Regions from separate parts of the Guptibacillus hwajinpoensis genome, predicted to be linked through region 1. Evidence: riboswitches for the same ligand, from Rfam matches in the RefSeq annotation. Region 1 holds a riboswitch; the other holds the start of a gene.
The links. A riboswitch is a leader RNA that binds a small molecule or an ion and turns the genes downstream of it on or off. The one in region 1 is predicted to bind cyclic di-AMP.
Positions count from the first base shown of each region.

Region 2: another riboswitch for cyclic di-AMP. It lies ahead of ABFG93_RS07655 (TrkH family potassium uptake protein); the one in region 1 lies ahead of ABFG93_RS22555 (potassium channel family protein).

Region 1 is NZ_CP156675.1:285,400-288,786, forward strand. It holds partial or broken gene ABFG93_RS22545 (AbrB/MazE/SpoVT family DNA-binding domain-containing protein) at 101-208, shown strand; gene ABFG93_RS22550 (hypothetical protein) at 269-379, shown strand; cyclic di-AMP (ydaO/yuaA leader) riboswitch at 1,109-1,262, shown strand; gene ABFG93_RS22555 (potassium channel family protein) at 1,429-2,088, shown strand; gene ABFG93_RS22560 (TrkH family potassium uptake protein) at 2,090-3,387, shown strand, end outside.
Region 2 is NZ_CP156674.1:1,506,060-1,509,446, forward strand. It holds rRNA gene ABFG93_RS07650 (16S ribosomal RNA) at 1-185, opposite strand, end outside; partial or broken gene ABFG93_RS07655 (TrkH family potassium uptake protein) at 485-1,801, opposite strand; cyclic di-AMP (ydaO/yuaA leader) riboswitch at 1,876-2,024, opposite strand; gene ABFG93_RS07660 (CHY zinc finger protein) at 2,069-2,407, opposite strand; gene ABFG93_RS07665 (hypothetical protein) at 2,496-2,825, opposite strand; gene ABFG93_RS07670 (DoxX family membrane protein) at 3,055-3,360, opposite strand.

The DNA of each region.
Region 1 (3,387 bases):
ATGATGGAATACAGTTGGTATACAAAATGATTCCTTTAGTCTTGCTGAAGGATCTGTAGCAAAACAAAACCTTGATGTTTAGAGAGTAGGGGGATGATCAATGAAAGCAACAGGAATAGTACGTAAAATTGATGATTTAGGACGAATTGTACTGCCAATTGAACTAAGACGAACGTTTGGCATAAAGGAAAGAGATCCTCTTGAGATTTAATTGGATGATGGACAAATCCTCATTCAGAAATAAAAACCTAGTGAACAGGCTTGTCACGTGACTGGAGAGGTGTCATCTGATAACTTTTTGTTTGGAAATGGCAACATCGTCTTGAGTCCTGAGGGAGCTCAGATTCTGATGGGAGAATTGAAAAAAAAGCTAGATTAAGTGTTTTTCTTTGATACGTGATTAAAAGGGAAGGGAGATGAGACTATCTTCTCCTTCCTTTGTCGACTCCTTGGAACCGAGGTACTCGATCACGTAATTGTGAGTCATACTGGGGATCATTACAGCTTGAAGGAACGGGGACACCTTTAAAAATAATCATCCTATTTTTAAAAGAGATCTGATTTCATAGGGTTGTCCATGTTGGTTTCATCTTATTTATCTGGCGAAGTGTTACATTCTTGAACGGAGCTAATGGACAAGGTGAGTGATTCACCAGATTCATTGTGACCTAATATAATCAGTTGGGTGTGTGGATATAAACGAAACCAAATTGTAGTCTACAATATCCTGCCGTAAAATAAAAAAGGACATAAGGGATAACGTCCTTTTGACTATACAACTTCTTCCTGTTACTTTCCCCTTTGGATTACAGTATGTGTTTTCGTTTCAAAGGATTCTTCTTAGAACGTAAGGTAACTCTATCCTTTATACGTTGTCCACGTTATGTTGAAGCAATATAGAATTTTTGTTATTAAATTGAATCTATATACTTTTTTACTTTGGCAGCGTTTCAAATCGGTTTGCACCTGAAAGTACTGTAAACTTGTTAGCTTTTAACCCATTTGAGGCTCAATTAAGATGCATAAACGGTATTTACATTTTAAAAGTTCAGGAGTACACTATGTCTCAGTTACCTAAACCAACAGTTTCTTAAACCAACAGTTTCTTAATCTTAAATCGCTTAAACCTTTTTCTTGGTACGGGGGACCCAATCTTGTTGCAGTTTACTGCTAGGGGTGAATCCTATGGCAAAGCATAGGTAGGGCTACTCTTATAGTCCGAATCCGACAGCTAACTCCGTAAGCGTTATGAGGGAAGACGATGAAACTTGTGCTCGAAATATAACGACCACAGGCTAATTTGTCTGTGGTCTTTTTTATGCACAAAAACAGAAAATTTGATAGTAACCTTGCTAGAAAACTCATCATTTTTTTGGGGATGGGCAGATTAAAAGCATGGTGGAATTGTAGTTGAGAGGGGAAGACATCATGAAAAAAAGCTTTGCAGTCATTGGACTAGGACGTTTTGGTGGAACGCTTTGTAAAGAGTTGAACAGAAGACGCGTGGAAGTACTTGGCATTGATAAAGACATGCAGCGAGTAAATGAATACTCAGAATTTGCCACGCAAGCACTCGTATTAGATGCAACAATCGAAGAGAATTTGCAACGAATAGGCATTCGAAATTTCGATCATGTTTTTGTTTCCCATGGGGACGATCTCCAATCCAGTATCTTAACAACGCTTCTTTTAAAAGAAATGGGGGTTAAGAAAGTTTGGGTGAAAGCAAAGAACGATTATCATCATAAGGTTCTAGAGAAAATAGGTGCTGATCACATTATCCATCCAGAGAGTGAAATGGCGAAACGTCTTGCGCATCACGTAGTCTCTGAAAAAATCATCGATTACGTGGAGCTATCAGACGAATATAGTATTGTTGAAGTCATTGCAACAAAAAAAATTGCAGGGAAGACGTTACTTAAGCTGGACACTAGAGCAAAATTTGGAGTTACTATTGTAGCGATTAAGAAAAGAGATCGTAAGATTCTTGTTTCACCTTCTGCGGAATCGACGATTGACAAAGAGGATGTGTTAGTTGTCATTGGTAATAATGACGACCTTGAGCGCTTTGAAGAAGTAGGAGTGTAAAATCATGATGAGAAATAAATTTGTGTTACGGTTTATTAAACTCAGTCCACCACAAGTGCTGATATTTGTCTTTTTGGCGTTAATATTCATAGGGGCTGCCTTATTAAAAATTCCATTAGCGACCACACAAAGTATCACTTTGCTTGATGCCTTATTTACAGCCACATCAGCAATGACTGTCACGGGACTAGTTGTGGTGGATACTGGACAAGCGTTTACCTTATTTGGTCAGTTAATTATTCTTTCCTTAATCCAACTTGGTGGGCTTGGAATCATGACTTTTGCGGTATTAATCTTCATGGCTTTGGGGCGAAGAATTGGGATGAAACACCGTCTATTAGTGCAGCAGGCAACAAACCAGTCCTCCATTGGAGGCGTTATTAATTTAGTTAAAAATATTTTGATCTTCTCTTTGGTAGTTGAGACGATTGGATTTATAATTTTAGCAGCACGCTGGGTCCCGGATATGGGGTGGCAGGCTGGAGCTTACGCAAGTTTTTTCCATTCCATCTCTGCTTTTAATAACGCTGGTTTTTCGATCTGGTCTAACAGTTTAATGGATTATGTCGGAGATCCCGTTGTCAACATAGTGATTTCGTTCTTATTTATTTTTGGAGGAATTGGGTTTACGGTATTAAATGACCTCATTCGAAGCAAAAGTTTTCGAGAAATGGCCCTTCATTCTAAAGTAATGCTTATTGGAACCATCGCCATAAATATCATTGCTATGTTCACTTTTTTCATTTTGGAGTATCACAATCCGCAAACTCTAGGTAACTTATCACTTGGTGATAAGTTATGGGGTTCATACTTCCAGGCTGTGACTACGAGAACTGCGGGTTTTAACAGTGTGGATATTGGCGGAATTGGAATTGACACAGCTTTTTTTATGTTTGTCTTAATGTTTATCGGTGCTGGCAGCACGTCGACCGGTGGGGGAATAAAGCTAACCACGGCTTTTGTGATTACTTTGGCCGTGTTTACATTTCTGAGAGGAAAGAGTGACCCTGTCATTTATGGAAGAACAATAAGGAAGCATATCGTTTTAAAGGCTTTAGCTATCACCATTATTAGTATAATGATTGTGTATTTCACCATTTTCGTACTAGTCCTTACAGAAAACGCTTCCTTTATAGAAATTACGTTTGAAGTCCTATCTGCTTTCGGAACTGTTGGTTTATCGATGGGGTTAACAGGTGATTTATCCACTATGGGGAGAATCGCTATTATCTTCGTTATGTTCTTAGGGAAATTAGGACCGCTGACACTCGCTTTTTCATTGGCACAGCCAGATCGGTC
Region 2 (3,387 bases), on a different replicon from region 1:
GATGTATTACCCGGTATTAGCTCCGGTTTCCCGGAGTTATCCCAGTCTGCAGGGCAGGTTGCCCACGTGTTACTCACCCGTCCGCCGCTAAGATTTGGGAGCAAGCTCCCAAATCTCCGCTCGACTTGCATGTATTAGGCACGCCGCCAGCGTTCGTCCTGAGCCAGGATCAAACTCTCCGATAGAAAGCTTAATCTAGCTTTTAAAACAATGTTTGTTTCCTGTAGAAACAACTACTTACATGGCGTTTCGTTCAGTTTTCAAAGATCGATTTGATTCTATCAATCTCGGTTTGTTTCCCGAGTGACATTTCCAATCATATCAGCAACAAGTTATTATGTCAATCATTTTTTTGAAGCATTTCGTGATCAACAATTTGGCTTCCGAAGTGACAAGATTTATCTTATCATGCACACTTATTGCCGTCAACCATTATAGCAAAATAATTTCAACTCCCCCCTATGGTCTTATAGAGGAGAGTTGATTAACCGGTAAGAACCTCTTCTTCTGGATATCTAATTTTGGATGGTTTCTTGGAAGCAAAAATAAACGCCATTGTGAGTGGGCCAAGCTTACCAACCATCATGATGACGATGAGGGTCAACTTCCCAATCGGATCAAAACTATCCGTTACTCCCATTGATAGCCCAACTGTCCCGAATGCTGAAACAACCTCAAAGAGATTGGCTAAGAATGAGGACGGCTGTGTTAATTCAAGTATGAAGACACCGATAAAAACAACACCAGTTGAAATTACTGTGATTGCAAGAGCTTTAACAATAATTGAAAAGGCAAGTGTTTTATGAAAACAGTGATTTCACTTTTGCCTTTCAAAAACGTATTAACAGAAAGGAGCATGGCGATGAAAGTGGTTAACTTTATTCCGCCACCAGTGGAGGCACTTCCTGCTCCTATGAACATTAAACCAGTAATGAAGAAGAGTGACGCCTCCTCCATACCACCAATATCGATGGCATTAAATCCTGCTGTTCTGGGAGTTACAACCTGGAATAAGGCACCCCATCCTTTCCCTGCTCCATCTAATGGACCGAGAGTTGCTCCGTTATTCCATTCCAGCAGGATAATAACTAGAAAAGCTACGGCATTGATTGCCAGGCTTCCTACAATCATTAATTTTGTATGGAGACTTAATTCACGAAAATGTTTTTTCTCTTTCAGATCAATTAATACAGTGAAGCCAATTCCTCCCAGAATAAAAAGTAATGTAATGACAATGTTCACTACTGGATCATTTACATATGAAGAAAGACTATCTGACCAGATAGAAAACCCTGCATTGTTATAAGCAGAAATTGAGTGAAAGATTGCAGCATAGATCCCTTGCCAGGCGCCATATTCTGGTATCCACCTCGCTGAAAGAACAATTGCACCGATTAATTCGATCAGCAATGAAAAGATCAACAGGTTCCTGACAAGCTTGATGATCCCCCCTGTCGCGCCCTGGTTTAGAGCCTGAGAAACCACTAATCTTTGAGCGATACCGATTTTTTCCAATAAGGATAAAGATCATGACGGCAAATGACATAATGCCAAGCCCACCAAGCTGGATCAGCAGCAAAATGACTATTTGACCAAACAGCATATAAACAGTCTCCGTGTCGACAACAACGAGACCTGTCACTGTAATGGCAGAAATAGCCGTGAACCATGCGTCCAACCAGGTAACAGTTGTAACGGTGGCCTGTGGGAGTTTTAATAAAATGGTCCCAAGTGTACTAATGATTAGAAATAAGTATAGGAGCGTTCGTGGTGGATTTAGTAGTGATTTTCTCGATTTCAATTGAAACCCTTCTTTCCTTATGGTGGAAAGGAGAAACACAAAAACACAGGAGATCCCTGTGTTTACACAAAAGTTTGTCCCTTCAAGTTAACAAACGAGGTTAGCTGTCGGATTCGGGCTTGAAGAAACCCTACCTGATTTCTCAGGATTCACCCCGTGTGGACTACATCCACAGATCGGGTCCCCCGCTTTTGCTTTAAGCAAAATTAAGTCAATTACTGATGAATGAGATAATAATACATCCAGTTTCAGGACAAGTAAAGAACATTATTTGCTGTGTACATCGAAATAGAAATGATGGTGTAATTTGCAACCCTTATTGAAGGTGGCAGAGCAATTTGGACAGGCCGATTGTAATGAGAGATACTCATTTATCGTTAATTCCATTTTGCATTTTCCACACAGAATAGCTTTTTCATCAAAACGATTAGAAGGCCATACTTGAACTGAATGAGTTGAAGCTTCCTGATGACAAGTAATACAGGGGTAATACGTATCACAGCAGTAGAATTTTATCGCAATAATATCCTGGTCACTATGATAATGAACACACCTCGTCTCCTCATCAATAACTTTTCCTTTTATATAAAGCAAGTCCTGTTTCATCTTTGACCTCCTAAAGTTATTTCACTGAATAATTCGTCCCCTAGTAGTAGCCATTATGTTAGATCACTCTTTCGCTAACCCATTCATTTTATTTATTATAGTTACATAGATAGTTAGAGTGCTTGAAGAAAGAATTAAGCTTCTTTTCATCAATACAAATTTTACATAAGGTGTAACCTTTCTCACGACGAATGAGATCAGTCATTTCGATTAGCTCTTTAAGGTTATCTGAGCAGATTTTTTCAACTCTGGTTCTTGCTCCCAGATCCTTCTTTCGCCATAGTGTTCGACACGTCGCAGCGTGAATTTTATTATAACCTGGATCTCTCCCTTTAAAATGATTAAAAACATACCCTCCTGGATTCGCTTCATACCATCCAATGTACCGCTCTTCATTTTCTTTAAAAATACCGATCATGGTTCAGCCTCCCATTCTCCATTACTAAACCATGTTCTTCCTCATTCATCTAAAGCCTCTTTACATTATATTACATTTAATGCACCTTTTTATCCAAATGTTATATAAAAGTAAACGAAAAAATGCAAGCTCCACAGCTTTCGGATCTTCTGATATTTAACTACTTGGTTTTCCTCCCTATCTTTTATTCAGACAAAGAAAAAGCTCTGGGGCTCAAGAGCTTTTAGATTCAATGATCATAGGCTGTTTTAAGGCTTCGTAAATTAGTTGCTTTTCTCAAATAAGGAATAACCCAGTGATCAAGTCCTATTTTTGCTGCGTTATACCCAGCAATCAGGATTAACATTCCGAGGATCACCATCATCGGATTGGTGCTTGTGGTGCCACTGAACATGAAAGCAAAGTTCATAATTACTCCCATTAATGCAGCGAAGGTAGTAAATGTCCCCAGCAATAACCCCATTCCGACCAGAAATTCTCCCCACGGTACAAGGAAATTAAAGAAGTCTGCATTCGGGATTACTGCACCTTCCAAAAAGGTAGCCCACCAACAGCCGGATGT